DNA from 2 places in the Ramlibacter sp. MAHUQ-53 genome. Region 1 is predicted to be linked to the other one. Evidence: predicted binding sites of a transcription regulator. Region 1 holds the regulator's gene; the other holds the start of a gene.

Region 1 (14,695 bases):
CAGCGCGCCGGCGCCGAAGACGCCGGCCGCGCCGGTGCGCTGCACCAGCGGGCGGATGCGGCCCCAGGCTGCCAGCCCGGCACGCTGCGCCCAGGCCGGCTGGCGCGCCAGCACCAGCAGGCTCAGGCCCCAGGCCAGCACCAGCAGGTGCAGCAGGGTCCAGGCCGGCTTGAGCGCGGCGGCCTGCGTGGTCAGCCAGGCGAAGCTCTGCACCATGCCCGCCGCCAGGCCGCCGGCCAGCGTGTAGCCGGCCAGGCGCCCGGCCTGGAAGGTCCACACGGACCGCGACACGGGCTGCGCGCCGGCCCGGGCGATGCCCGCGCAGGCCGCGCCGCACATGGCGGCGCAGTGCGGGCCGCCGGCCAGCCCCATCAGGAGCGCCGTGAGGGCCAGGGTCAGGGACATGCTCGGTGGCGGGGAAGGCCTCGGGCCTGCGCGGAAAGGGTGGATTCGCTCACGGCGGCTCAGATGATGCGAGAGAACCTGGCACGGCTGCGGTCGGCCTGCAGGTAGCGGTCGAAGACCATGGCCACGCCGCGCACGAAGTACCAGCCCTCGGCGGTGACCTGGATCCCGTTCGCGTCGATGGTCACCAGGCCCTGGCGCGCCAGCTCCTCCATCTGCGCCATCTCGGGCGCGAAGTAGCGGCGGAAGTCGATCATCCAGGCCAGCTCGATGGACTCGAACAGCACCTGGCCCTGGCACATGAGGGCCATGATCACCGCGCGGCGCGTGAGGTCGTCGCGGTTCACCGCGAGGCCGCGCGTCACGGGCAGCTGGCCCTGGTCGATCAGGTCGGTCCACTCCTCCAGCGTCTTGGCGTTCTGGCTGTAGGTGGCGCCGACGCGGCCGATGGCGGAGACGCCCAGGCCGATCAGGTCGCAGTCGGGCTGGGTGCTGTAGCCCTGGAAGTTGCGGTGCAGGCGGCCCTGGCGCTTGGCCACGGCCAGCGGGTCGTCGGGCAGCGCGAAGTGGTCCATGCCCACGTAGACATAGCCCTCCTTCTCGAAGGCGGCCAGCGCCGAGGCCAGCATGCCGACCTTGCTGGCGCCCGAGGGCAGGTCGATGGCGATGATGCGCCGCTGCGGCTTGAAGCGCTCCGGCAGGTGCGCGTAGGCATAGAGCGCGATGCGGTCGGGCCGCAGCTGCGCCACCTGCGACAGCGTGCGCGCGAACGACTCCGAGGTCTGCTTCGGCAGGCCGTAGATCAGGTCCACGTTGACCGACTCGAAGCCGATGCGGCGCGCCTCGTCCACCAGCGCGAAGACCTGCTCCACGGGCTGGATGCGGTGCACCGCCTTCTGCACGTCGGGGTCGAAGTCCTGCACGCCGAAGCTGACGCGGTTGAAGCCCAGGTCGGCCAGCGCCTGCAGGCGGGTGGCGTCCACCGTGCGCGGGTCGACCTCGATCGAATACTCGCCGCCGGGCACCAGCGCGAAGTTGGCGCGCAGCATGGCCATGAGCTGGCCCAGCTCGGCGTCGCTGAGGAAGGTGGGCGTGCCGCCGCCCAGGTGCAGTTGGCTCACCGACTGCCCGCGCCCGAGTTCGGCGACATGCAGGGCCACCTCGCGCGCCAGGTACTCGAGGTACTCCGCGCCGCGCTCATGGTGCTTGGTGATGATCTTGTTGCAGGCGCAGTAGTAGCACAGGGACGCGCAGAACGGGATGTGCACGTAGATCGACAGCGGCAGGGACGAGGGCTGCTGCCCGCGCTGGCGCAGGGCCTGCGCGTAATCGCCGGCGGTGAACGCCTCGACGAACCGGTCGGCCGTGGGGTAGGAGGTGTAGCGCGGCCCGTTGATGTCGAAGCGCTGCAACAGCTCGGGCGAGATGGTGTTCATGGCGTCCTGCGGATTCCTCAGCGGGTGACGAGCACCGGCACCGGCGATTGCGCGACGACCTTCGCGGCCACGCTGCCCAGCACTACGCGGGCGATGCCGGTGCGGCCGTGCGAGCCGATGACGATGAGGTCGGCCTGGGTGTCGCGGGCGGTCTCGAGCAGGCCCTCGATGACCGAGACATCCTCGACGAGGCGGGTGACCAGGGGCACCGGGGCGCCGCCCTCGGCCGACATGCGGGCCACGCGGGCATGGGCCTCGGCGCCGTGCACGCGCGCAGCCTCCATGTAGGCGTTGAAGCCCATGGGGTTGGCCTCGCCGATGCCCAGGTAGGGATAAGGGTCGACCACGTAGAGCGCGGTCAGCGTCGCCCCATGGGTGCGGGCGAGGGAAATGGCCAGCGTGGCGGCGTGGTCCGAGGCGGCCGAGCCGTCGGTGGCCAGGAGGATGCGCTTGAACATGGTGTGACCTCTCAGGGGAAGTGACGTGTTGGCGGATGATGCGACGGGATGCTCCCGCCGTGGTTGATTCGGGTCAATTGACAGGTCGCTTGCAGGCCACAGAATCGGCTCCATCTGACCGTATCGCCCCGACTGAAAGGCCCGACGACCATGACCACCTTCCAAGCCGAGATGACGCCCCGCTTCCAGCAGCTGCTCGAGCGGCGCGAGGCCGAGCTGCGCGCGTTGCTGGCCGAGGAATCGGCCCGCGACCAGGCCGAGGCGCAGGCGCGCGAGCCGGGCGAAGCGGTGACCGACTTCAAGGACCTGGCCGACGCCGAGACCAGCACCGCGGTGCACGAGATGCAGCACACGCACGCGGTGCAGGAACTCGAGGCGGTGCAGGCGGCGCTGCTGCGGCTGGCGCGCGGCCAGTACGGCCAGTGCCTGGCGTGCGGCGAGCCCATCGAGCTGCGCCGGCTGGAGGCGCTGCCGACGGCGCTGCGTTGCATCCGCTGCCAGTCGCTGGCCGAGACCGCCTGAGCCAAGCTCAGTGCACCCGGCTGTCGAAGGCCCGTCCCAGGGCCTCGAGGTCGAGGATGCGGATGTGGCGCTTGTCCACCTCCAGCAGGCGCTGCTGCTGGAAGGCCGAGAACGTGCGGCTCACCGTCTCCAGCTTCATGCCCAGGTAGCTGCCGATCTCGGCGCGCGACATGCGCAGGTGGAACTCGCTGGCCGAGTAACCGCGCGCCTTCAGGCGCTGCGAGAGGTTCAGCAGGAAGGCCGCCAGGCGCTCCTCGGCGTTCATGCTCCCGAGCAGCATCATCAGGCTGTGCTCACGCACGATCTCGCGGCTCATGAGGCGGGCCATCAGCATCTGGATGTCGGCGCTGCCGCTGGCCAGCTCGCTCAGGTGGGTGTAGGGGATGGCGCAGACCTCGGCATCCTCCAGCGCGGTGGCGGCGCTGGCGTGGCGGCCGTGGGCGACGCCGTCCAGGCCCATCAGCTCCCCGGCCATGTGGAAGCCGGAGACCTGCTCGCGGCCGTCCACCAGCATCAGGCTGGACTTGAAGGTGCCGCTGCGCACCGCGTAGATGAACTGGAACTTGTCCCCCCCGCGATAGAGCTCCTCGCCGGTGCGCACGCGGCGGCGGCCGAAGCGCAGGCCGTCCAGGCGCTGCAGGTCCGCGCCGCTGAGGCCGCAGGGCAGGCACAGGTCCTTCAGGTGGCAGTTGGAGCACAGGGTCTTGAGCGGCGCGGCGCCGCAGCCGGCGCCCTCCGAAGACTCCGTCACGGAGCGGCGCGGCACGACGCGGACGGGAGCGATGGCGTGTTCGTGGTTCATGCGGGGGTCTCTCTCGTGGGGTGTTCAGTGATGGACGCGGCTGCCGGCATCGGCGATCGCGTCGGGCAGCTGCTCGAAGTCGCTGCTCTTGTCCAGGAAGCTCGCGGCGCCCTCGCCGAGGTAGCGCTTGCGGTAGGCGGGCGCGGCGTTGTTGCTGAAGACGACGAAGGCGATGCCCGGGGCCGCCTCGCGCACCGCCTTGAGCACCTGCAGGCCCGTGCCGCCCTCGAGCTGGACATCGAGCACGACCACCTCCGGCCGGCTGGCCAGGATGCCCTCGATGCAGCCTTGCGGCGTGGCCGCCTCGCCGACGACCTCCATGTCGTGCTCGCCGAGCAGGTTGGCCACGCGCGAGCGGATCGGGCCGGAGTCGTCGGCCAGGAAGACGCGGGGATGGGAGCTGGGTGCCATGGACGTGACTGTGCCGCGTCCGCCGGCTCTTGCCCATCAGTAAGAGCTGAATTGCTGGCTAGGAATCGTCTGGAACGCGGCCTAGGACTCGTCCTAGGCCGCCAGGGCGGCGCTCAGATCTCGGTGGCGTCCGCCAGCCCGTGCTTGATGGCGTAGCGCACCAGGTCGCTGGGGTTGCCCAGGCCCAGCTTGTGCATCAGGTTGGATTTGTGGGTGCTCACTGTCTTGACCGACAGGCTCATGCGCTCGGCGATCGCGGTGACCGAGGCGCCGGCCACGAGCTGCTGGAACACCTCGAACTCGCGGGCCGACAGCGCCTCGTGGGGCGCCGCCTCGCGGCCCGGCATGGCCCCCAGGGCCAGCTGCTGGGCCACCTCGGCGGTGACGTAGGCGCCGCCGTCGGCGATCTTGCGCAGCGCCTGCTCCAGCTCGGCGGGCGCGCTTTCCTTGGTCAGGTAGCCGCTGGCGCCGGACTTGATGGCCCGCACCGCGTACTGGGTCTCGTGGTGCATGGACAGCACCAGGATGCGCACGCGCGGCCGCTCGGCCTTCACCAGCTTGATCAGCTCCATGCCGCTGCGCCCGGGCATGGACAGGTCCAGCACCAGCAGGTCGAACTCGGCCTCGCGCACCCGCTGCAGCACCTGGGCGCCGTCGGCGGCCTCGCCCACCACCTGGAAATCGGGCACGCGCGCGAGGATGCCCTTGAGGCCCTCGCGCACGATGGCGTGGTCATCGGCCAGGACGACGCGGATCATGTGCCGGCCCCCTGCCCCGCCGGCGCCGGGATGCGCGCCGCGACCCGCGTGCCCTCGCCCGGGGTGGACTCGATGGACATCGTGCCCTCCAGCAGCTGGGCCCGCTCGCGCAGGCCGATCAGTCCCAGCGACTGCGGCTTGCGGCCGGCGCCGGTGTCGAAGCCGACGCCGTCGTCGCGCACCTCGATCACGATCTGCCGGCCAGCGCGCGCCACGCGCACCCACACGGTCCGCGCCCGGGCATGCTTGGCGACGTTGGCCAGAGACTCCTGCACGATGCGGAAGACGGCCGTGGCGTAGGGCTCCTCCAGTTCGAGGGACTCGTCGAGGTCCAGCTCGCAGTGCACGCCATGGCGCTGCGTGAAGCTCTGGGCCAGCCACTCGATGGCGGGCACCAGGCCCAGGTCGTCCAGCACCAGCGGGCGCAGGTCGGCGGCGATGCGGCGGGTGGCGGCGACGCTGGCGTCCAGCATCTGCAGCATGCCGCTGACCTTGGCCGCCGCAGCCTCGGGGTCGCGGGCCAGGTGGTCGCGCAGCCAGATGGCGTCCATCTTGAGCGCGGTCAGGGACTGCGCGAGCTCGTCGTGCAGCTCGCGCGCGACCCGGCTCTTCTCCTGCTCGCGGATGGCGGAGGCCTCGGTGGCGAAGCGCGCCAGGTCCTGCCGCGCCCGCATCCGCTCGGTGACGTCACGCAGGATCACGGAGAAGACCTTGCCGTGGTCGGTGTCGATCTGGGAGATCGAGGCGTCCATGGGGAACTCGGTGCCGTCGGCCCGCAGCCCCCACAGGACGATGCCGTCGCTGCCGCCCTTGCGGCGCGAGGTCACGCCGGTCGCGGCAAAGCGGCGCACATGGTCGGCGTGGCTGGCGCGGAAACGCTCCGGAATGAGCATGGACAAGGGCTTGCCCATGACCTGGTCGGCGCGCCAGCCGAAGATCTGCTCGGCGGCGCGGTTGTACAGGACGATGCGCTCGGCGTCATCGATGCTGATGATGGCATCCATGGCCGTTTCGAGCAGCGCGGCGAGGCGCTCGGCGGCGTCGGGGACGCTCAGCGATGAAAAAGGGGGCACGGAGTACTGCGGTCGTGGCGACTTCGCAAATTACAGCACAAGGCCCGTCCCCCCGGGCGCGCCCCCCTCACTCGTGCGCGTGCGCCGGCCCGTGGGTGTCGTGGGAGACCAGCGTGAGGGCCGTCACGCTCGAGGCGATGCAGGCCGCCCAGAAGACGAAGAAGCCCACCGTGTAGACGGCCTGGCGAGACCAGCCCAGGGGGTCCCCCGCCCAGCTCAGGTCCAGCGGGTCGACGACAGCGAAGACGGCCGCCTCCAGCAGGCAGGCAGCCAGGAAGGCGGGCCAGGCCACGGCCATGATCAATTTGCTCCACATCGGGTTGCGTCCTCCTGTGAAACGATTGTGGACCCGGACTCAGTTCGCCGCGCTAGGGGTTAGCGCGTGGTTGCGGCCCTGGACGGCCGGCATCATCGCCTTGCCGCCCTCGCGCTCGGCCAGGGTCTTGTTGATCTCCAGGCCGCGGCGGTAGTAGTCCTCGGCCACCAGCGGGTCGGGCGTGCGCAGGGCCAGCACCAGGGTGATGACGCCGGCCACGATCACGGCCGCCGGGCCGGCGATCAGCAGCCACACGTGGCCATGGGCCCACCACGGGCGCGAAGGGGTGGCGGGGGAAGTGTCGGAAGCGGGGGGACGGCGGTCCATGGCGGCTCCTTCCCGGTCACTGCCGGGGCATCAGGAAGACGGATTTCTCGGTCACTTGCGCGTCGCCGGAAACAGTGGCGATGTGGAAGCGGATCTTGTGCGAGCCCGGCGCGGCGCTGCCGTACGGCACCTGCAGGCGCAGGGCGACCCAGCGCGATTGCGCGGGCTCCACGTCGGCCTCGGCCTCCGAGGCTACCACCAGGCCGGGCAGGCCCTCGGCGGTGAAGCGGTAGGTCTGGGGCTTCTCGGTGGCGTTCATCACCTGCAGCCGGTAGACGTTCTCGATCTTGCCGCCGGCAACGATGCGCGCCAGCGCGGCGCGGTCACGCACCACGTCCACCTTCAGCGGCGTGCGCAGCGCCAGGCTCAGGGCCACGCCGAAGGTCAGGGCGCCCAGGATCACCGTGTACAGCAGCACCCGCGGGCGCAGCACCCGCCGCCACATGCGGGCGCGGTCCCAGCCCTGGGACTGGGCGTTCTGCGTGGTGAAGGAGATCAGCCCCCGCGGGTACTGCATCTTGTCCATCACGCTGTCGCACACGTCGATGCAGGCGCCGCAGCCGATGCACTCGTACTGCAGGCCGTTGCGGATGTCGATGCCGGTGGGACACACCTGGACGCACAGCCCGCAGTCGATGCACGACCCCAGCCCCTTGGCCTTGAAATCGTCCTTGCGCCCGCGCGTGCCGCGCGGCTCGCCGCGCGCCGTGTCGTAGCTGACGATCAGGGTGTCCTTGTCGAACATCGCGCTCTGGAAGCGGGCGTAGGGGCACATGTACTTGCACACCTGCTCGCGCATCCAGCCGGCATTGCCGTAGGTGGCGAAGCCGTAGAAGAACACCCAGAACACCTCCCACGAGCCCATGCGGGTCTGCAGGAACTCCATGCCCAGTTCGGTGATGGGCGTGAAGTAGCCCACGAAGGTGAAGCCGGTCCAGATCGAGAACCCGATCCACAGGAAGTGCTTGAACCACTTCTTGACCAGCTTCTCCAGGGACATCGGCGCGCCGTCGAGCTTCATGCGCTGGGGGCGGTCGCCCTCCACGTGGCGCTCGATCCACAGGAAGATCTCGGTGTAGACCGTCTGCGGGCAGGCGAAGCCGCACCACAGGCGACCGGCCACCGCGGTGAACAGGAACAGCGACAGCGCGCTGATCACCAGCACGCCGGTCAGGTAGATGAAGTCCTGCGGGTACAGCACGTACCCGAAGATGTAGAAGCGCCGGGCGGCCAGGTCGAACAGCACCGCCTGGCGCTCGCCCCACTGCAGCCACGGCAGGCCGTAGAAGACGATCTGCGTGAGCCACACGAACAGCCACCGCCAGTTGACGAACCGGCCGGTGACGGAACGCGGGTAGATCTTCTTCTGCGCCTCGTAGAGGGACTGGTAGACGTCCCCATCGTCCGCCGGGACCGGCGTGATGGGGATGACCTTGGGCTTCGGCGCGTGATCAGGCATTCGGACAGCTTAGGGCTTCGGCGCAGCCGCCGCCTGCGTGGGGGCGGGCTTGTTCGACAGGCCCCACACATACGAGGCCAGCACGTGGATCTGCTCGGGGGTGAGCTTGCCCTCCTGGGCCGGCATCGCGTTCACCTTGCCGTTGTTGACGATGTTCACGATCGCCTGCTCGCCCCAGCCATGCAGCCAGGTGTCGTCGGTCAGGTTCGGCGCGCCCAGGGCCGGGTTGCCCTTGCCGTCCATGCCGTGGCAGGCGGCGCAGGCGCCGAACTTGGACTTGCCCAGTTGCGCGCGCACCGAGTCGTGCGGCGCGTTGGACAGGCTCAGGACATAGTGCGCGACGTTGCGCACGTCCTCCGGGCTGCCGACGGCGGCGGCCATGGGGGGCATGTTGCCGATGCGGCCCTTGGTCAGGGTCTCGGCGATCTTGTCGGGCGAGCCGCCGTGCAGCCAGTCGGCATCGGTCAGGTTGGGGAAGCCCTTGCTGCCGCGGGCGTCGGAACCGTGGCACTGCGCGCAGTTGTTCATGAACAGGCGCTCGCCGATGGCCATGGCCTGCGGGTCACCGGCCAGGTCCTCGGCCTTCTTGGACGTGAACTGGGCGTACAGGGGCGCGAGCTCCTGCTTGGCCTTCTCCACTTCCGCGGCATGCAGGCCGGCGGTGGTCCAGCCCAGCTTGCCGGCGTAGCTGCCCAGGCCCGGGTAGGCGACCAGGTAGCCCAGCGAGAAGACGATGGTGATGACGAACAGCCACATCCACCAGCGCGGCAGCGGGTTGTTCAACTCGGTGAGGTCCTCGTCCCAGACGTGACCGGTGGTGTTGTCGGTCGCGGCCACGACCTTCTTGCGGGCGGTGACCCACAGCAGCAGCAGGCAGCCGAAGATGCCCGCCAGGGTGATGGCGGCCACGAAGACCGACCAGAAATTCGAGGTGAAGTCGCTCATGGTGGGCGCCTTTAATCTTGTTGGAACGGGATCGAGGCCGCATCCTCGAAGCGGCTCTTGTTGCGGCGGGCATAGGCCCAGGCCGCGATGGCCAGGAAGGTGCCGAGGGAAACCAGCGTGGCCACGATGCGCGCGGTGGTGATGTCCATGGGGCGTTCCTCCTTACTTGAGGGCCAGGCCCATGCCCTGCAGGTAGGCCACCAGGGCGTCCATCTCGGTCTTGCCCTTGAGCTGCTCGGGCGCCTTGGCGATCTCCTCCTCGGAGTACGGCACGCCCACGGCGCGCAGCGCCTTCATGCGGGGCTGGATGCTGGCCGGATCCAGCGTGTTCTTCTCGAGCCAGGGGTAGGCCGGCATGTTGGACTCGGGCACCACGTCACGCGGGTTGACCAGGTGGATGCGGTGCCACTCGTCCGAGTACTTGCCGCCCACGCGGTGCAGGTCCGGGCCGGTGCGCTTGGAGCCCCACTGGAACGGGTGGTCGTAGACGAACTCGCCGGCCACCGAGTAGTGGCCATAGCGCAGCGTCTCGGCGCGGAACGGGCGGATCATCTGCGAGTGGCAGTTGTAGCAGCCCTCGCGCAGGTAGATGTCGCGGCCGGCCAGCTGCAGCGGGGCGTAGGGCTTGACGCCCTGCACCGCCTCGGTGGTGGACTTCTGGAAGAACAGCGGGACGATCTCCACCAGGCCGCCGATGGCGACCACCAGCAGGATCAGGACGATCATCAGGAAGTTGCTGGTCTCCACCTTCTCGTGGGAGAAGCCGGTGCTCTGATTTGCGTTGCTCATGTCGAAACTTCCTTCGCGTCAGGCGTGGGCGGGCGCCGGGACATTGGCGTGGACGGCGCGGCCGTTGGCCACCGTCATCCAGACGTTCCAGGCCATCACCAGCATGCCGGCGAGGTACAGCACGCCGCCGAGGACACGGATCACGTAGAAGGGGTAGGTCGCCTTGACCGACTCCACGAAGGTGTAGGTCAGGGTGCCGTCGGCGTTGATGGCGCGCCACATCAGGCCCTGCATCACGCCGGCAATCCACATGGCGGCGATGTACAGCACGATGCCGATGGTGGCCACCCAGAAGTGGACCTCGATGGCCTTGTTGCTGAACATCTTCTTCTGGCCGAACAGGCGCGGGATCAGGTAGTACAGCGAGCCCATGGAGATCAGGCCCACCCAGCCCAGGGCGCCGGAGTGCACGTGGCCGACGGTCCAGTCGGTGTAGTGGCTCAGGGCGTTGACGGTCTTGATGGACATCATCGGGCCCTCGAACGTGCTCATGCCGTAGAAGGACAGGGACACGATCAGGAAGCGCAGGACGGGGTCGTCACGCAGCTTGTGCCAGGCCCCCGAGAGGGTCATGATGCCGTTGATCATGCCGCCCCAGGAGGGCGCCAGCAGGATCAGGGAGAACAGCATGCCCACCGACTGGGTCCAGTCCGGCAGCGCGGTGAAGTGCAGGTGGTGCGGGCCCGCCCACATGTAGGTGAAGATCAGCGCCCAGAAGTGGACGATCGACAGGCGATAGCTGTAGACGGGGCGCTCGGCCTGCTTCGGGATGAAGTAGTACATCATCCCCAGGAAGCCGGCGGTGAGGAAGAAGCCCACGGCGTTGTGGCCGTACCACCACTGGATCATCGCGTCCTGCACGCCGGCGTAGGCGGAATAGGACTTCATCAGGCCGGCGGGGACCGCGGCGCTGTTGACGATGTGCAGCAGGGCCACGGCGATGATGAACGCGCCGTAGAACCAGTTGGCCACGTAGATGTGGCGCACCTTGCGCATGCCCACGGTGCCGAAGAACACCACCGCATAGGCCACCCAGACCAGCGCGATCAGGATGTCGATCGGCCACTCCAGCTCCGCGTACTCCTTGCCCGAGGTGTAGCCCAGGGGCAGCGAGATGGCGGCGGCCACGATGACGGCCTGCCAGCCCCAGAAGGTGAAGGCGGCCAGCTTGGGCGCGAACAGCGGCACGTGCGAGGTGCGCTGCACCACCCAGTAGCTGGTGGCGAACAGCGCGCAGCCGCCGAACGCGAAGATCACCGCATTCGTGTGCAGTGGCCGCAGGCGGCCATAGGAGAGCCACGGGATGCCGAAATTGAGTTCAGGCCAGGCCAGCTGGGCGGCGATGAACACGCCAACCAGCATGCCCACCACCCCCCAGACCACGGCCATGAGGGAGAACTGCCGGACCACGGTGTCGTGGTAGCGAGCGGGAGCGAGAGAGTCCGTCGTCATGGGTAAATCGCCTTTTTGGATACCCACGCAGTCTCTGGCGCTTCTCGGGGATAACCCTTGATTCAGGTCAATCCCCGTGAAGAATGCGCTCGCCCTCGGCGTCGAGTGACTCGAACTGGCCACGCCAGACCGCCCACCCCAGGCCCGCCAGGATGAACAGGGCCAGCACGATGGACAGCGGAATGAGTACGAAAAGAATGTCCATGCCTACTCCACGGAGGGCACGCCAGCCAGGCGCGCGGAATTCATCACCACCAGCAGGGAGCTGGCCGCCATGCCCAGGCCGGCCAGCCAGGCCGGCATGAGGCCGGCGATGGCCAGCGGCACGCAGGCGGCGTTGTAGACCGCCGCCCAGGCCAGGTTCTGGCGCACCACCGCGCGGGTGCGCCGGGCCTGCGCCACCAGGGTCGCCACCGCGGACAACTGCCCGCCCTGGGCGACCACGTCGCTGCGCGACTGGGCCAGGGGCACGCCCTCGCCCATCGCCACCGAGACGTCGGCGCGCGCCAGCACGGGGCCGTCGTTCATGCCGTCCCCCACCATCACCACGCGCCGGCCCTGGGCCTGCAGCGCCTGCACCCGGGCCAGCTTGTCCTCGGGGCTGCAGCCGGCATCCCAGTGGTCGATGCCGGCGCGCGCCGCCAGGCGCTGCACCGCCGGGGCACGGTCCCCGGACAGCAGCCGCACCTCCAGCCCCAGGGCGCGCAGCGCGCGCACCGCGGCCTCGGCGTCGGGGCGCAGGGTCTCGGCCAGGTCGAAGCTGGCGATCCAGCCGGATTCGTCGGCCAGGTGCACCTGGGCCGAATCACCGGACTGCGCGGGCGCGCCGCAGAAGGCGGCCGACCCCAGGCGCAGCAGGCGCCGGGCGAAGGGACCCGCCGCCGGCCGGCCCTCCAGGCCCTCGCCCGGGTGCTCGCGCACCGCCTGGGCCACCGCCACCGGCGCGGGGTGCACCGCCACCAGGGCCCGCGAGGCGGGGTGCAGGGAATGCGCCGCCAGGGCGGCGGCCGCGGCCAGGACCTCGGCCGGGTCGGCGCCTTCGCGGCAGCGGGTGGCGGCCACGCCCATGGCGTCGCGCGTGAGGGTGCCGGTCTTGTCGAACACCACGGTGTCGGCCGCGGCCGCCCCGTCGAGCGCCTGCAGCTGGCGCACCAGCACGCCGCGCCGCGCCAGCGCGCCGGCGGCGGCGAGCATGGCGGCCGGCGTGGCCAGCGACAGGGCGCAGGGGCAGGTCACGACCAGCACCGCCACGGCCACCGACAGCGCGTGGGCCGGGCCCGAGGGCCACCACCAGGCGGTCGCCACCGCGGCGGCGGCCAGTACCGCCAGCAGGAAGGGGCTGGCGATGCGGTCGGCCAGCCGCGCCAGGCGCGGCTTGTCCACCGAGGCGCGCTCCATCAGGGCGACGATGCCGGCGTAACGGGTGTCCTCGCCCAGGCGCTCCACCCGCACTTCGAGCGAGGCGGCCAGGTTGTGGCTGCCGGCGATCACGGCGTCGCCGGGACGGCGCGCCAGCGGCTGCGACTCGCCCGTGAGCAGGGCCTCGTCGACCCGGCTCTCGCCGGCCTCCACGAGGCCGTCGGCCGGAAACACCTCGCCGGGCAGCACCCGCACACGGTCGCCCACCGCCAGCCGGCGCACCGGCACCCGTTCCCAGGCGCCGGCAACCTCGGCCCAGCGCTCGACGCTGGCCGGCAGCGCCCGCATCAGGGCCTCGAGCGCGCCGGCGGTGCGGTCACGCAGGCGCTGCTCCAGCAGGCGGCCGGACAGCAGGAAGAACACGAACATGGTCACCGAGTCGTACCAGACCTCGCGGCCCCAGGGACCGGACGGGTCGAAGGTGGCGGCGGTGCTGGCGGCGAAGGCGATGGCCAGGCCCAGGGCGACGGGCACGTCCATGCCGACGCGGCGATGGCGCAGGTCGCGCAGCGCCGCGGCGAGGAAGGGCCAGCAGGAGAACACCATGACCGGCACCGTCATCATCCAGGCGCCCCACCGCAGCAGGGCCTCGATGTCGGGCGTGATGTCGCCGGGCGCGGCGATGTACAGCGGCCACGAGTACATCATGGCCTGCATCATCCCGAAGCCGGCCACCAGCCACCGCCACAGCAGCACGCGCTGGGCGCGGCGGCGCGGCTCGGCGTCGAGCAGGTCGCCGGCGGGCACCGCGCCGTAGCCCGCGGCGCGCAGCGAGGCCAGCCACTGGGACGGCCGGGCCTGGCCCGCATGCCAGACCACGCGGGCGGTGGCGGCCGGGCCATTGACCTCGACGGCCTCGACCCCGGGCACGCGGCCCAGCGCGTCCTCGACCGCCAGGGTGCAGGCGGCGCAGTGCATGCCCTCGATCGCCAGGTACGACTCCCAGCAGCCCTCGCGGCCCGGCAGCGGCCGCCCGAACGCGGACCACTCGGCGGCGTCGTCCAGCGCCGCCCAGGCCGCATCGGCAGGCGCCTCGGCAGCGGACGGGAACGACGGGGCCAGCGGGGCAGGAGACGCCATGGCCGGAGGCTACCCCATCCGGCAGGCCGCGGGATTGACTGGCATCAACGCCAGCAGCCGCCGCAGGCGATAAGCTTTCACCATGTACCAGTGCATCCTCGTCGCCACCGACGCCTCGGCGCTCGGGCGCAAGGCCGAACAGGCCGCGATCGGGCTGGCCGCGAGCACCGGCGCGAGCCTGGTGGCGGTGCACGTGGTGCCGGACTATCCCCTGAGCCTGTTCGAGGGCCGCGACTCCATGCCGCCGGAGGAAGTCGCGCGCATCGAGGACGAGGGCTGCTCGCGCGGCCAGGCCGTGGTGGACGGGGTCGTCGAGGCCGCCGGCGCCCTGGGCGTGGCGGCGCGCGGCGTGCTGGCGCGTTCGGACCATGTCGCCGACGCGGTGCTCGCCGCCGCGCGCAAGCACGGCTGCGACCTCATCGTCATGGCCTCCCACGGGCACCGCGGCGTCCGGCGCATGCTCCTGGGTAGCGAGACCCAGAAGGTCCTCACGCACAGCGCCATCCCGGTGCTCGTGCTGCGCTGACGCGCGTTGACGGTACCATCCGGGCCAGGACCAACCCCATCGACAACAACAGCAAGGAACACACTCCATGAAGATCGTCCTCGCCGCCGACGGCAGCCAGTACACCAAGAAAGCCCTCGCCTTCCTCGTGACCCACGAGAGCCTGGCCGGCCCCGACGACGAAGTCATCGTCCTGAACGTGCAGCCCCAGCTGCCCCCGCGCGTGCGCACCGCCGTCGGCGCCGACGTGGTCAAGGAGTACCAGCAGGACGAGTCCGAGAAGGTGCTGGCCCCGATCCGCAAGTTCCTGGACAAGCACGACATCAAGTTCCGCTGCGAAGCCTCGGTCGGCGTGCCCGACGAGCAGATCCTCAAGGCCACCAAGAAGGCCAAGGCCCACATGATCGTGATGGGCACCCACGGCCACGGCATCCTGGGTCGCGCCCTCCTGGGCAGCGTCGCCCAGAAGGTGGTGACCGGTGCCGAAGTGCCGGTGATGCTGGTCAAGTAAGGGCCGCGGGCGCGACCCGCAGCCGCC
Region 2 (14,695 bases), on a different contig from region 1:
GATGGCGCGCCAGTCCGGCCTGGACGCCGCGGCCCTGGACACCCTGCTGCTGTGGCTGGAGCGGGACGGCGTGCTGGTGCGCGGCACCCTGCGGTCGCAGGCCGGCACCGCCCAGCCCCGGGCAGCCGCCCGCGCGCCGGGCTCCGAGGACCTGCTGGCCCTGGTCTGAGGACCGGCCCGCCGGCTCAGAACCCCGCCACCAGGCCGTCGCGGCGGGGGTCGCTGGCGCACACGTAGCCCTCGACCTTCGGGTCGCCGGCGCGCCAGATGAACTGGCCGGCGCCGAAGTCCTGGTAGTTGTCGTTGATCACTTCCACCTGGTGGCCGCGGTCGGCCAGGCCCTGCACCGTGGCCTTGTCCATCTGCTGCTCGACGTTGATCTCGAAGCCGGCGTTGTAGCGCCAGCGCGGCGCGTCGCAGGCGGCCTGCGGGTTCTGGCCGTAATCGACCATGCGCACCGTCGTCTGCATGTGGCCCTGCGGCTGCATGTTGGCGCCCATCACGCCGAAGCTCATGACCGGCTGGCCGTCCTTGGTGAGGAAGGCCGGGATGATGGTGTGGAAGGGGCGCTTGCCCGGCGCGACCTGGTTGGCGCCGGCGTCGAGGCTGAAGGCGTGGCCGCGGTTCTGCAGGCTGATGCCGAAGGACGGCTCCACGCAGCCCGAGCCGAAGCCCATGTAGTTGCTCTGGATGAAGCTGACCATCATGCCGTCCTCGTCGGCGGCGGTGAGGTAGATGGTGCCGCCCTTGACCGGGTTGCCGGCGCCGAAGTCCTGCGCGCGCTTCATGTCGATCAGCTTCGCGCGGCTGGCGAGGTAGGCGTCGTCGAGCATCTGTTCGGCGGTGACCTCCATCGACGAGGGCTCGGCCACGTACTTGTAGACGTCGGCGAAGGCCAGCTTCATGGCCTCGATCTGCAGGTGCTGCGAGTCCACGCCGTCCACCGGCAGGCCGGCGACGTCGAACTTCTCCAGGATGCCCAGCGCGATCAGCGCCGCGATGCCCTGGCCGTTGGGCGGGATCTCGTGCAGCGTGTAGCCGCGGTAGTCGCGGCCGATGGGGGTGACCCACTCGGGCCGGTAGGCGGCGAAGTCACTGGCCTTGAGGCTGGCGCCGTGCTGCGCGGCGAAGCGCTCGATGGCCTGGGCGATCTCGCCGCCGTAGAAGGCCTGGCCCTTCGTCTCGGCGATGGCCTTCAGGCCGCGCGCCGCCGACTTGAACTGGAACAGCTCGCCCACCTTCGGCGCGCGGCCCCAGGGCAGGAAGCCCTCGGCGAAGCCCGGCAGGCCGCCCAGCTCGGGCGTGGCCGCGGCCCACTTCTGCTGCACCACGACCGGCAGCAGGTAGCCGCGCTCGGCCACCTCGATGGCGGGCTCCATCAGGTCGGCGAAGGGCAGCCGGCCGAAACGCTCGGACAGCGCCACCCAGCTGGCGACCGCGCCCGGCACGGTCACGGCGTCGAGGCCGCGCTTGGGCGGGGTCTTGGCGTCGGCGCCGTACTTGCGCTTGAAGTAGTCGGGCGTCCAGGCGGCCGGCGCACGGCCCGAGGCGTTGAGGCCGTGCAGCTGCTTGCCGTCCCACAGGATGGCGAAGGCGTCGCTGCCCAGGCCGTTGCTCACGGGCTCGACGATGGTCATCACCGCCGCGGCGGCGACGGCGGCATCGACCGCGTTGCCGCCCTTCCAGAGCATGCGCAGGCCGGCCTGGGCGGCCAGCGGGTGGGAGGTGGCGACCGCGTTGCGGGCGAACACCGGCAGGCGGGTGGTGGGGTACGGGTTGTGGAAATCGAAATGCATGGTCAGGGTCGGTTGGGGGGCCGGGTCTCGGCTTCTCAGTCGGCGGTGAGCTGGCGCTCGGTGATGATCTTCTTCCACTTGGCGCGGTCGGCGGTGGCCATGGCGGCGAACTGCTGCGGCGTGCCGCCCACGGGCTCGATGCCCAGGCGGGCCAGGCGGTCCTTGACGTCGGCGTCCTGCAGGGCCTGGTTGATGCCCGCGTTGACGCGCGCCACGATGTCGGCCGGCAGGTTCTTCGGGCCGTAGACGCCGAACCAGGTCACGCTCTCGTAGCCGGGCACCGTGTCGGCCACCGGCGGCAGCTCCGGCAGCAGCGGCGAGCGCTTGAGGGAGGTGACGGCCAGGGCGCGTAGGCGGCCCTCCTTCACATGGGGCAGGCCCGAGGGCAGCGAGTCGACCAGCAGGTCCAGCTTGCCGCTGGCGAGGTCCGGGATCGCCAGGGCGGTGCCGCGGTACGGGATGTGGACCATGAACAGGCCCGCCATCGACTTCAGGTGCTCGGTGCCCAGGTGGACCACCGTGCCGTTGCCGCTGGAGGCGTAGTTCAGGCGGCCGGGGTTGCGGCGCGCATGCTCGACGAACTCCTTCATCGTCTTCGCCGGCGAGGAGTTGGGCACCAGCACGATGCTCGGCGCGTTGCCCACATGCGAGATCGGCGTGAAGTCGGCCACCGCGTCATAGGGCAGCTTGCCGGCCGCGGCGAAGCTCGGGCCGATCGCATGGGTGCTGGAGGTGGTGAGCAGCAGCGTGTAGCCGTCGGCGGCGGCCTTGGCCGCGATGTCCGAGCCGATGGTGCCGCCGGCGCCGGGCTTGTTGTCGACGACGATGCTGGTGCCCAGGCGCTCGCCGAGCTTGCCGGCGACGGCGCGGGCGAAGATGTCGGTGGCGCCGCCGGCCGGGAACGGCACGACCAGGCGGATCGGCTTGGCAGGATAGGTCTCGGCCCAGGCGGGTGACGAGGCGAGCGCCGCGGCGGAGGCGGCCAGGAGGAGGCTGCGTCGGGTGGTCATCGCGCGATTATCTGCGCCCGCCCACGCGCCGCGTGACGCCTCGGGCACAGCCTAGAATGCCCGTCGATGACGCTCCCTTGCCGCGCCGGCATCCGGCCCCACTGACCGCCATGAAGACGCAGGACATCGAGCCCTTCTTCGCCACCCTGCGGGCCGCCAACCCGCACCCGGTCACCGAGCTGGAATACACCAGCGTGTTCGAGCTGCTCGCCGCGGTGCTGCTGTCGGCGCAGGCCACCGACGTGGGCGTGAACAAGGCCACGCGCCGGCTGTTCCCGGTGGCGGGCACGCCGCAGGCCATGCTGGACCTGGGGCTGGAGCGGCTGGAGGGCTACATCAAGACCATCGGCCTGTACCGCACCAAGGCACGCAACCTGCTGGAGACCTGCCGCATCCTGGTGGAGCGGCACCAGGGCCGCGTGCCCGCCACGCGCGAGGCGCTGGAGGCCCTGCCCGGCGTGGGCCGCAAGACGGCCAACGTGGTGCTGAACGTGGCTTTCGGCCAGCCCACCATGGCGGTGGACACGCACATCTTCCGCGTCAGCAACCGCACCGGCCTGGCGCCCGGCAAGAACCCGCTGCAGGTGGAACTGGCGCTGGAACGGCGCGTGCCGGCGGCCTATGCGGTGGACTCCCACCACTGGCTGATCCTGCATGGCCGCTACGTGTGCCAGGCGCGCACGCCGCGCTGCTGGGAGTGCGCGGTCGCCCGCTACTGCGACTTCAAGCCCAAGACGCCGGCGCCCGCCGGCAAGCGCTGAGGCACCGGCCGGTGTTCACCGTCTTCGTGCTGTGCGTGGGTGCCTCGCTGGGCGCGCTGGCACGGTGGCAGTTGGCCCTGTGGCTGAACACCGGCGGCACCTGGGTGCCCCTGGGCACGCTGGCCGCCAACCTGGCCGGCGGCTGGCTGATCGGCCTGCTGGTGGGGGTGTTCCAGGCCCTGCCGCACCTGGACCCGGCCTGGCGGCTGGCGCTGGTCACCGGCTTCCTGGGCGCCCTGACCACCTTCTCCACCTTCTCCGCGGAGACGGTGCAGCTGCTGCAGTCCGAGCGCTTCGGCCAGGCCCTGGCCCTGGCGGCGATGCACCTGGCCGGCTCGCTGGCCCTCACCTGGGTGGGGCTGCGGATGGCGCGCTGGGTGATGGCCTGAGGCCTGAGGCCTGAGGCCTGAGGCCTGAGGCCTGAGGCCCGAGGCCTGAGGCCTGAGGCCTGAGGCCCGCGCCGGGCGCCAGGCCCACGCGCCCCGGCCAGGCGCCTCAGTGCGTGATGGTCACCAGCACGCTGCACGGCGCGTGCTCGATCAGCGCGCCCGACACCGAGCCGCGCCACCAGCGGGCGGCCCAGCTGTCCAGGTGCTTGTGGCCCACCACGATCAGGTCGGCCCCGGCCTTGCGGGCGGCGCGGGTGATCTCCTCCACCGCCTCGCCCTGGGCCACCTCGCCGGTGGCCTTGAAGCCGGCGGCCTCCAGGCGCTTGATGCCGTCCTGCAGGATGCCCTCGAACTTCTTGCGCTCGCGCGTCTCCAGCTCGGCGTCGTAGACGCCGCCCTCCAGGCCGACGAAGGCCAGGGTCGAGGGCATCACCGCCACGAGCACGATGCCGGCCTGGTTCCACTGCGCCACCTCGCAGGCATCGAGCAGGGCCCGCTGGCCTGCCTCGCTGCCGTCGTATGCCATCAGGATCTTCTTGTACATGCTGCCTCCTACCGGGTTGGTGATGCTTCCAGCATAGACCCCGGCCTGTGGGAGAGGCAACCTGCCCGCAACAGGTGTAAACGCCAGTAGGCGCACGGCTTGATCGGGGTCAACGGTCCGCCCCGGCGGCGGACCCGGCCGGCGCGCTCAGTCGAGCAGCCCGCGCAGGACGCCGGGCGCGACATGGCGATCGAGGCAGGCCGCCAGGCCGTCGAACACGTCGTCCAGGGTCGGCACGTTCGCACCGAACAGCGCGCGCAGCACGCCCGGGTCCTCGAGCAGTCCGTGCAGGTAGACGCCCAGCACCCGCCCCGTGGCGTCGCACCAGCCCAGGCCGCCGGGCAGCACCGGCAGGCCGGCGCCCATGCCCGGGTGTTGCGCCGTGCGGCCGTGGCGGATCTCGTAGCCGCGCACGCGCAGGCCGGACAGCGCCTGCCACGGCCCCGGCACCGCAGCGAACACCGCCTCGGTGCGGCGCACGCGCTTGTCCGGCTCGAACAGGGTGACCACCGGCAGCAGGCCCAGGCCGGGCGCGTTGCCGTCGATGCCGTGCGGGTCGACCAGGGCCTCGCCGAGCATCTGCAGGCCGCCGCAGATGCCCAGCACGCGGCCGCCGGCCGCGGCATGCGCGGCGATGGCGGCATCCAGGCCCTGGGCGCGCAGCCAGGCCAGGTCGCCGCTGGTGTGCTTGGAGCCGGGCAGGACCACCCAGTCGGCCCCCTGCAGCTGGCGCGGCTCGCGCGCCCACGCCAGCTGCACGCCGGGCAGCCGGCGCAGGGGCTGGAATTCGTCGAGGTTGCTGATGCGCGGGTAGGCGATGACGGCGATGCGCGTGCCGCCGGGGGCCCAGCCGGCGGCGCCGCCGGCCCACCCCTCCCACATCCCGTCCTCCTCCGGCAGGCCGTGGTCACGCCACATCGGCAGGGTGGCCACGGTGGGCACGCCGGTGCGCGCCTGCAGCATCCCGGGGCCGGGCTCGAGCAGGGCCGGGTCGCCCCGGAAGCGATTGAGGACGAAGCCGCGGATGCGCGCGCGCTCGGCGGCCTCCAGCAGCGCCCAGGTGCCGTACAGGTGGGCGAAGGCGCCACCGCGGTCGATGTCGGCGACCAGCAGGCAGCGCGCGTCGGCATGGTCGGCGGTGCGCAGGTTGACGTAGTCGCAGTCACGCAGGTTGATCTCGGCGGGCGAGCCGGCGCCCTCGATGACCACGACATCGTTCTCGGCGCGCAGCGCGTCGAGCGCGCGGGCCACGTGGGGCCAGACCGCCGCGCTGCGCTCGCGCCAGGGCATGGCGGTGAGCGCGGCGTCCACCTGCCCGAGCAGCACGAACTGGCTGTGCGTGTCCCGCTCGGGCTTGAGCAGCACCGGGTTCATGCGCACCTCGGGCGTGCGGCGCGCCGCCAGGGCCTGGAAGTACTGCGCGCTGCCGATCTCGCCGCCCTCGGCGACGCGCGCGTTGTTGCTCATGTTCTGCGCCTTGAAGGGCGCGACGCGCAGGCCCTGGCCGGCATACCACCGGCACAGTGCGGTGGCGAGCCAGCTCTTGCCGGCGCCGCTGGTGGCGCCCCAGACCATCACGCAGCGGGCGGTCATGCGGGCCCCTGCGCCTGGCGCGGCGCACGCGGGCCCCGGGCGGCACGGCGCGGCGCGTTCACCCCAGGTCCTCCACCGGCAGCGCCACCCAGGCGCGGCCCACCGGGTGCACCGCGATGCGCTGGCCGAAGGCCGCTTCGACCGCGCGGTGCGTGGCGGGCGCGTCGCAGGCCCCCTGGTGCGCGATGCGCCCCTCGACGATGACGACGAGTTCGTCCGCATGCAGCGCCATGTTCAGTTCGTGCAGCACGGTGACGGCGGTGCCGCCGCCGCGCACGTGCTCGCGCACCAGTGCCAGCCAGTCGGCCTGGTGCGGCGGGTCGAGGTTGGCCAGCGGCTCGTCCATCAGCAGGATCGGCGCCTGCACCGCCAGCGCCCGCGCCAGCAGCACGCGCTGGCGTTCGCCGCCCGAGAGCTGGCCCAGGGCACGGGACCGCCACTCCCAGCTGCCGGTGCGGCGCATGGCCTCCTCCACCGCCGCGAGGTCGCGGGCCGAGGGGCCGGCCAGCCAGCCCTGGTGCGGCAGGCGCCCGAGCATCACGACATCCTGCGCCCGCAGGTCGCCGCCGCCCGGCTCCTGCTGCCCCAGCCAGGCGAGCAGCCGGCCGCGCTCGCGCGCCGGCAGGCCGGCCGGGTCGCGCCCCAGCCAGGCCACCTCGCCGCGCGCGGGCAGCAGCCGCGCCAGCGACTTGAGCAGCGTGGTCTTGCCCGCGCCGTTGGGGCCGACCAGGGCGGTCCAGCGGCCGGCGGGCAGGCGCAGGTCGAGGCCATGCAGCACCTCGCGCCCGTCGAGGGCGACGCGCAGGCCGGCGCAGGCCAGCGCCGCGCTCACAGCGGCCTCCGGTGCATCAGCCACAGCAGGTAGCCGCCGCCCAGGACGGCGGTGACCGCGCCCACCGGCAGCTCCTGCGGCGCCACCAGCCAGCGCCCGAGGACATCGGCCGCGACCAGCAGCGCACCGCCGGCCAGGGCCGCCAGCGGCAGCAGCCAGGCATGGGTGGGCCGCACCGCCGAGCGCACCAGGTGCGGCGCGACCAGGCCGATGAAGGCGATCAGGCCCACCTGGGCGACCGCCGCGGCGGTGGCCAGGGCCAGGATGGCGACCAGCGCCACCCGCACCGGGCCCAGGGCCACGCCCAGGCTGGCGGCAGTGGACTCGCCGAGGGAGAGCGCGTCCAGCGCGCGGCTGCAGCCCAGGGCCACGGCCAGGGCGGCGGCCAGGGCCAGCGCGAGCAGCTGCACCGCGCCCCAGCCGAGGAAACCGGTGGTGCCGAGCATGAAGCCCTGCATCGCGCGCAGGGCCTCCGGCACGCGGAACAGGACCAGCGCCGCCAGCGCGCCGAGCACCATGCCCACGATCACGCCCGCCAGCAGCAGCCGCAGCGTGTGCTGCACGCCGCGCGCCAGGGCCAGCGTGAGCAGCACCGCGCCGACCGCGCCGGCGAAGGCCGCGCCGGTGATGCCCAGGCGCGCGCCCCAGCCCGCCGCCGCGGCCGGCGACAGGCCCAGGGCCGCCAGCAGCAGCGCGACGCCCAGGCTGGCGCCGGTGGCGCTTCCGAGCAGGTAGGGGTCGGCCAGGGGGTTGCGGAACAGGCCCTGGGCCACCGCGCCCGCCAGCCCCAGCAGCGCGCCGGCCAGCCAGGCGCCCGCGGTGCGCGGCACGCGGATCTCCCAGAGGATGGTGGCGGCCGAGGCGTCGGCCGGCGACAGCGGCTCCCAGCCGGCGCTGCCGACGCAGGCGCCCACCACCAGGAGCGCCAGGCCGGCGAGGGCCAGCGCCACGGCAAGCGGCAGGGGGGCGCGCGGGTTCACGAGGCGCCTCCCTGGCCGCCCCGCAGGCGGCCCTGGAGGCAGTCGACCATCAGGCGCGCGGCCTCGGCCAGGCGCGGGCCGGCGCGCACCAGCACGTCGCCCTGCTGCGGGCTGAAGCGGCAGATGCGGCCGTCGCGCACCGCGCGGATGCGGGACCAGCCGGGGCGCTGCGCCATCGACTCGGCGACGCGGTCGGTGACCATGATCACCTGCGGGTCGGCGCGCACGACGAACTCGGGGTTGACCTTGGGAAACGGGCCCAGCGCGCCGGGCACGACATTGGCCGCGCCGATGCGCGCCAGCAGCTCGCCGATGAAGGAGGACTCGCTGGCCGCATAGGGGGCGCTGGCCACCTCCACGTAGACGCGGGTGCCGCGCAGGGCGGCGGGCATGGCGCGCACCGCGGCCTCCAGGTCGGCGTCGATGCGCCGCACCAGGGCCGGGCCGGCCTGGGTGCCCAGGAGCCGGTCGACCTGGCCGACGACGCGGCGCAGGTCCTCCAGCGTGCGCGGCTCCAGCGCCGCGACCTTCAGGCCCAGCGCCTCCAGGCGCGGCACGGCGCGGGTGGAGTGGGCGGCCAGCACCAGGTCGGGCCGCAGGGCGACGATGCGCTCGACCTGGGCGTCGTCCAGGCCGCCCACATGGGGCAGCGGCTGCACCTCGGCGGGCCAGTTCGAGTAGGTGTCCACGCCCACCAGCCGGTCGCAGGCGCCCAGGGCGCAGACGGTCTCGGTGAGCGAGGGCAGCAGGGTGACGATGCGCCGCGGCGGCGCGGCGAGGGCGACGGCGACGCCGCGGTCGTCGACGATGGCGGGCGCTGCGGGCGCCGCGGGCGTCGCGGCCGTCGGGGATGCGGCGGCGGACGCCGTCGGCACGGTCGCCCCGGGCCCGTTGCGCGGCGCAGGCGTCGCGGCAACCGCCTGCCGCCCCGGCCACGGCACCAGCAGGCCCACCGCCAGGGCCAGGCCGGCCACCCGCAGGCCCACCGACGCGCGCCCCGGCCCGCCCGCCGGCCTCATTCCGCCTCCTTCAGCGTGAGCGCGTCGCCCCCCGCCATGAGGGTGACCCGCTCGCAGGCCCGGGCGGCCTGCTGGTTCAGCGCACCCAGGGTCTCGAGGAAGGCCTCGCTGTCCTTGCGGGCGGGCAGCGCGGCGGCGTCGAGCTGGTGGCTCACCAGCACCAGCGGGCCGGCGCACGCCCGCACCGCGTCGGCCAGGGTGGGCGCACGCGTGGCCGGCGCGTGCGCCTGGGCCTGCGCGGCATCCGACTCGTCCGGCAGCAGCGCCTGCATCAGGGAGGCGGTGAGCCACAGCGTGAGGCAGTCCACCACGATCAGCGTGTCGGCGCGGCTTTGCGTGCCCAGGGCATGGGCCAGCTCGGTGGGTTCTTCCACCGTGACCATGCGCGAACGCTCGCCGCCCTCGCGGCGGTGCCGGTCCACCAGGTCGCGCATGTCGGCGTCCCAGGCCTGGGCGGTGGCGATGTAGACGACGCGGTGGCCGGCGCCCTGCCCCAGCCAGGCATCGGCCAGGGCCTGGGCGCGGGCGAGCTTGCCGCCGGCGTCGCCGCCGAGGATCAACTCGCTGCGGGCGATGCGCAGTTCACGCATGGCGGCGGCCCCAGTCCATCACCAGGCGGTGCATCTGCTCCACGCCGTCGGTGAGCGCGGCGGGGCCGGGCTGCAGGATGTCGGCGGACTTGATCTCGAACAGCTGCCCGTCGCGCACCGCCGGCACGTCCTGCCAGCCGGGGCGCGCGGCCACCTTCTCCGGGCGGAATTTCTTGCCGCACCAGGAGCCGATGATGAGGTCGGGCGCGCGGCGCACGATCTCCAGCGGGTCGGCGACGATGCGGTCCTTGCCCAGGGGCTGGCGGGCCAGCTCGGGGAAGATGTCGTCGCCGCCGGCGATGGCCAGCAGCTCGCTGACCCAGCGGATGCCGCTGATGGCGGGCTCGTCCCACTCCTCGAAGAACACGCGCGGGCGGCGCGGCAAGGCGCGCGCCTCGGCGGCGATGGCGTCGAGCCGGGCGCGCATCGCATCCAGCAGCGCCTGGCCGCGGGCGGCCTGGTCCACCAGGGCCGCCACCTGCCACAGCATGGCGAAGACCTCGTCCACGCTGCGCTGGTTGAAAACGGTGACCTGCACGCCCTGGCGCACCAGGGCCGAGGCGATGTCCGCCTGCAGGTCGGAGAAGCCGAACACGCAGTCCGGCTCCAGCGCGAGGATGCGGTCGATCTTCGCGCTGAGGAAGGCGCTGACGCGCGGCTTCTCGTCCCGCGCGCGGCGGGGCCGCACGGTGTAGCCGGAGATGCCGACGATGCGCGCCTCCTGCCCCAGCAGGTACAGCCACTCGGTCGTCTCCTCGGTGAGGCAGACGATGCGGCGGGGACCTCGCAGGGGCAGGCTCATGGCTGCGAGCTTACTTGGGCTGCCAGCGCAGCGTGAGGTAGGCCGAGCGACCCGGCTGGTTGTAGCCCAGCACCGTCTCGTACTTGCGGTCGGTGAGGTTGTTCACCCGGGCCTGCAGGCTCAGGTCGCGCGCGAACTGCCAGGCGGCATGCACGTCGAGCGTGGTGTAGGCATCGAGCGGCTTGGTGTTGGCCGTGTCGTCGAAGCGCTGGCCCACGTGCAGCACCGTGCCGCCCAGGCGCCAGTCGCCGCGCGCCCACTCGGCGCCGGCGGTGGCGTTGGTGTCGGCGCGGCGCGGCAGGCGGCGGCCGGTGACCTCGTCGCGCGGGTCCAGCGAGTCCACCGAGGCGCGCAGCGCGAAGGCGCCGACGCGGCCGGTGTAGCCCAGCGTCCAGCCGTCGATGCGCGCATGCGGCACGTTGACCGGCGCCATGCCGCTGGTGATGAAGCCGCGGATGCGGTTGTCGAAGTGCACCAGCTTGACCTCGTGCGCGCCCTCGCTCCAGGCCAGGCCCAGGTCGCGGTTGCGGCCACGCTCGGGCTGCAGCAGCGGGTTGCTCCAGCCCGGGTAGTACAGGTCGTTGAACGACGGGGCGACGAAGCTGGTGCCATAGGAGGCATGCACGCGCCAGGCGGGCGAGAGCCGATAGCCGTAGCCGGCGAAGCCGGTGTCGGCATTGCCGAACTGGGAGTTGCGGTCATGCCGCAGGTTGGCCTGCCAGCTGTGCGCGCCGGCCGAGCCGTTGAGGCCGGCGAAGGCGGCGTCGATGGTGCGCTCCTTGACGACGTAGGCCGTGGTGCTGGTCACCTTCTGCACGCGCTGTTCCAGGCCGGCCAGCACGGCGCCCAGGCGCGTGTCGACCGTGTTCTGCCAGGTCACCTGGTTCTGCGCCGTGCGGTAGGAGCCGGGCCACGAGGCCTGGATGCTGTTGTTGGTGTCGGTGCCCTGGCTCACGCGCAGCTCGGTCTGCCAGGCCGGCAGGAGGCGCCCCTTCACGCCGCCCTGCACCACCGAGGCGCGCAGCGCGCTGCGCGCGTCGAGGCCGGGGCCGTCGTCGAAGTGCGAGATGGCGTCGGAGTACAGCACCGAGGCGTCGGCGCGCCAGTCGCGGTTGATGTCGTAGCGCAGCGAGGCGTTGAACGCGTCCTGGCGGAAGGGGTCGCGGTCGGGGTTGTAGTTCCAGGGCTGGCGCGGGTTGGTGGCGGAGAAGCCGCCGTCCACCGTGCGCTGGACACCCAGCGAGTAGCCCAGGGGGCCCTCGCCGCCGGCGAAGCCCGCGGTGGCCTGCGCGTGGCCGCGGCTGCCCGCGGTGACGCTGGCGCCCGGGCGGAAGCCCTGCTGGCCCTTGCGGGTGAAGACCTGCACCACGCCACCGGCGGCGTCGCTGCCGTAGAGGGCGGACGCCGGGCCCTTGAGGACCTCGATGCGCTCGATCGCCTCGAGCGGCAGGGTCTCCCAGATCGGGATGCCGGCGGTGGCCGAGCCCAGTCGCACACCGTCGACCAGCAGCACCGCGTGGCGCGACGAGGTGCCGCGGATGAACACGCTCGAGAGCTGGCCGAAGCCGCCGTTGGAGGCGAACTGCAGGCCGGCCTCGCGCGCCAGCAGCTCGGGCAGGGTGCGGCCGGCGGCGGCCTCGATGGCGGCACGCTCGATCACCACGACCTCGCTGACGAGTTCGTCGGCGCGGCTGTCGGTGCGGGTGGCCGTGACGACGGTCTCGCGCAGGGCGGTGGCGGAAGCGGAGGATTGGGCAAGGGCGGCCTGCGAGGCGGCGACGCCCACGGCGAGCACGACCGCGGCATGGCGCGGCGTGCGGTACGCACGATGGTTCATGGATAACTGCAAAGGTCTGTCGCCCGCACCAGGTTCCCCGCCAGTGCATTGGGCATTACGGCGGCGCGCGCCAGGCGCGCACCGCCACCTCGTTGGCCGGTATCCGGGCTGACGGATCGATGCCATCGCCTTCCCAGGCCGCCCGAGGGCGGCCCAGTGGCACTTCGTGATGGAACCGGGTGCGCGCCGACAGGCTCGCACGCTCCGCTTACCGTTGCGGGGGCAGCGCAGGTTGGGCGTGGCCGGGGCCGTGCCTTCCTGCTTCCCGTTGAACTGCGGCATGAGAACCACACCGCGAGCACCAACCCGAACATTGTAGAAGCCCGACCTTTACCAAACCCTACAATTTGGCCCCATGTCCACCGTCTCCCAGATCGACCAGCTCGCCGAACGCGTCGAGCGCCTGCTGGTGCGCCACGAGGAACTCCAGCGCACGAACGCGCTGCTGCAGGCGCAGGTCGAGACGCTCACGCAGGAACGCGACTCCCTCAAGTCGCGCCTGTCGGCGGCCCGCTCGCGGGTCGACGCCCTCCTCGAGCGCCTGCCCGAGGCCAAGAACGCGGCCTGAGGGCCGCCCCCCCGATGAAGCAGATCGAAGTTCAGATCATGGGCCAGAGCTACCTGCTCGGTTGCCCCGACGGCGGCGAGGCGCGCCTGCGCGACGCGGTCGAGAAGGTGGACGGCGCCATGTGCCGCATCCGCGATGCCGGCAAGGTCAAGGCCCGCGACCGCATCGCGGTGCTGGCGGCCCTGAACCTGGCCTTCGACCTGGCCGACAAGCCGGTCGCAGCCGCTGCAGCGGCCGCGCCCGCGGCCTCCGCGGAAGGCGCGTCCGGCCATGCCGGCGCCCTCGACGACGACGCCTCGCAGGCCCGGCTCGCGCAGCTGGTGCAGCGCCTGGACCAGGCCCTCGGCCAGGACGGCCAGCTGCTCTGAACACCCGCCGCGCGGCCCCGGGGTCCGTGCAGTTCAGTGGCAGCCGCGGCTGTCAAACCGCCCTCGACGAGTCCGGGATCGCGGCAGGTGTTAAGCCTTCGGAAGCGGCCTCGCAGCGCCTACAATCGCGGGTGTCTGCAGTGCGCGCCGGGCTTTATATTTCCTTGAACCAATGCTCTACGAGCTCGGGCTTGGAACAAACCCCGTGAGCGTGAACGTCTCGCGTCAGATGATCCCAACGCGGGGGTGACCTGGCCCACCTGAACCCCCGGTTCAGGATGCCGGTCCGGTGGCATCTGCAGACGCCTCATTCCCCTCGTGCCGTCCGCAACGGACGGCACCCACGACAACAAGAACGACGGGCGACGGATGATCCTCGAACCTCTCCTCGTGGCCGAGCTGCTCGCGCTGGGCATCGGCACGGGCTTCCTGGCGGGCCTGCTGGGCATCGGCGGCGGCATGCTGATGGTCCCCTTCATCACCTTCATCCTCGGCGCGCGCGGCGTCTCGCCCGACCTGGCGGTGAAGATGGCCATCGCCACCTCCATGGCCACCATCATCTTCACCTCGGTGTCCAGCGTGCGCGCGCACCACAAGCGCGGCGCGGTGCGCTGGGACATCGTCAGGCGGCTGGCGCCCGGCATCGTCGCCGGCAGCATGGCCGGCAGCCTGGGCGTGTTCGCCCTCCTCAAGGGCTCGTGGCTGGCGCTGTTCTTCGCGCTCTTCGTGGGCTTCTCGGCCACGCAGATGTTCCTGGACAAGAAGCCCAAGCCCACGCGGCAGATGCCCGGCACCGCCGGCCAGTTCGGCGCCGGCGGCTTCATCGGCTTCCTCTCGGGCCTGGTGGGTGCGGGCGGCGGCTTCATCAGCGTGCCCTTCATGACCTGGTGCAACGTGGCGATCCACAACGCGGTGGCCACCAGCGCGGCGCTGGGCTTCCCGATCGCGGTGGCCAACGTGGTGGGCTACGTGTTCGCCGGCCAGGGCGTGCAGGACCTGCCCGCCGGCTCGTTCGGCTACATCTGGGTGCCCGGCCTGGTGGTGATCGCCGCGGCCAGCGTGCTCACTGCGCCCCTGGGCGCCAGGGCGGCCCATGCCCTGCCGGTGAAGCAGCTGAAGAAGGTGTTCGCCAGCATCCTGTACGTGCTGGCCGCCTACATGGCCTACAAGGGCTTCACCGCCTGATCCGGTCCGCGGGCGGCCCTGCCGCCCGCACGGTCCTGCACCGTCCTTCCCGGGGTCAGCCGCCCCCGATCCCCTCGATGATCCGCCCGGTGCCCAGGCAGTCCGGGCACTCCGTCTCGCCGATGCGCCCGCTGCCGCCGCAGCGGGGGCAGACGCCCTCGCCCGTGCCGGGCGTGCCCGCCGGCGCCTGGTCGCCCGGGGCCATGGGGGCGGCCGGCAGCTCGATGGCCGCGCCGGGGTCTTCCTCGCCCGCCACGGACTCGGCGGCGAGGTCGACGGCGGGCGGCGTGGCGGTGGCCATGGCCCCACCTTAGGCAGCGGCCGCCCCGAGGTCTGTAGGACGCGCGGCACAATGCACCCATGACCGCCCTGGTGATCCGCGCCGCCCTCCCCGCCGACGAACCCGCCTGGCGCTCGCTGT

The links. Region 1 encodes FNR, which switches genes on or off when oxygen is low (the NO sensors DNR and NnrR bind a similar motif). Its sites were predicted from a motif close to TTGATNNNNATCAA; they were not measured.
Positions count from the first base shown of each region.
Region 2: ACT80S_RS00790 (universal stress protein) is a predicted target of FNR. The motif match lies at 4,600-4,613, and genes of this name have one in related genera.

Region 1 covers NZ_JBQWTS010000002.1:421,641-436,335, reverse strand. Annotated here, with positions in the region: gene ACT80S_RS05515 (sulfite exporter TauE/SafE family protein) at 1-405, opposite strand, end outside; gene hemN (oxygen-independent coproporphyrinogen III oxidase) at 465-1,841, opposite strand; gene ACT80S_RS05505 (universal stress protein) at 1,859-2,299, opposite strand; gene ACT80S_RS05500 (TraR/DksA family transcriptional regulator) at 2,450-2,821, shown strand; gene fnr (fumarate/nitrate reduction transcriptional regulator Fnr) at 2,829-3,623, opposite strand; gene ACT80S_RS05490 (response regulator) at 3,648-4,034, opposite strand; gene ACT80S_RS05485 (response regulator) at 4,148-4,792, opposite strand; gene ACT80S_RS05480 (PAS domain-containing sensor histidine kinase) at 4,789-5,865, opposite strand; gene ACT80S_RS05475 (hypothetical protein) at 5,933-6,181, opposite strand; gene ACT80S_RS05470 (FixH family protein) at 6,221-6,508, opposite strand; gene ccoG (cytochrome c oxidase accessory protein CcoG) at 6,525-7,967, opposite strand; gene ccoP (cytochrome-c oxidase, cbb3-type subunit III) at 7,977-8,912, opposite strand; gene ACT80S_RS05455 (cbb3-type cytochrome oxidase subunit 3) at 8,924-9,061, opposite strand; gene ccoO (cytochrome-c oxidase, cbb3-type subunit II) at 9,075-9,701, opposite strand; gene ccoN (cytochrome-c oxidase, cbb3-type subunit I) at 9,720-11,153, opposite strand; gene ccoS (cbb3-type cytochrome oxidase assembly protein CcoS) at 11,221-11,358, opposite strand; gene ACT80S_RS05435 (heavy metal translocating P-type ATPase) at 11,361-13,652, opposite strand; gene ACT80S_RS05430 (universal stress protein) at 13,735-14,178, shown strand; gene ACT80S_RS05425 (universal stress protein) at 14,246-14,668, shown strand.
Region 2 covers NZ_JBQWTS010000001.1:163,048-177,742, forward strand. Annotated here, with positions in the region: gene ACT80S_RS00765 (hypothetical protein) at 1-169, shown strand, start outside; gene ACT80S_RS00770 (gamma-glutamyltransferase family protein) at 186-1,796, opposite strand; gene ACT80S_RS00775 (Bug family tripartite tricarboxylate transporter substrate binding protein) at 1,832-2,806, opposite strand; gene nth (endonuclease III) at 2,917-3,567, shown strand; gene crcB (fluoride efflux transporter CrcB) at 3,579-3,956, shown strand; gene ACT80S_RS00790 (universal stress protein) at 4,063-4,500, opposite strand; gene ACT80S_RS00795 (cobyric acid synthase) at 4,648-6,093, opposite strand; gene ACT80S_RS00800 (ABC transporter ATP-binding protein) at 6,152-6,925, opposite strand; gene ACT80S_RS00805 (FecCD family ABC transporter permease) at 6,922-7,905, opposite strand; gene ACT80S_RS00810 (ABC transporter substrate-binding protein) at 7,902-8,924, opposite strand; gene ACT80S_RS00815 (bifunctional adenosylcobinamide kinase/adenosylcobinamide-phosphate guanylyltransferase) at 8,921-9,514, opposite strand; gene ACT80S_RS00820 (ABC transporter substrate-binding protein) at 9,507-10,316, opposite strand; gene ACT80S_RS00825 (TonB-dependent receptor domain-containing protein) at 10,327-12,153, opposite strand; cobalamin riboswitch at 12,231-12,474, opposite strand; gene ACT80S_RS00830 (DUF904 domain-containing protein) at 12,509-12,721, shown strand; gene ACT80S_RS00835 (cell division protein ZapA) at 12,736-13,089, shown strand; RNA gene ssrS (6S RNA) at 13,219-13,398, shown strand; gene ACT80S_RS00845 (sulfite exporter TauE/SafE family protein) at 13,459-14,274, shown strand; gene ACT80S_RS00850 (hypothetical protein) at 14,330-14,575, opposite strand; gene ACT80S_RS00855 (GNAT family N-acetyltransferase) at 14,635-14,695, shown strand, end outside.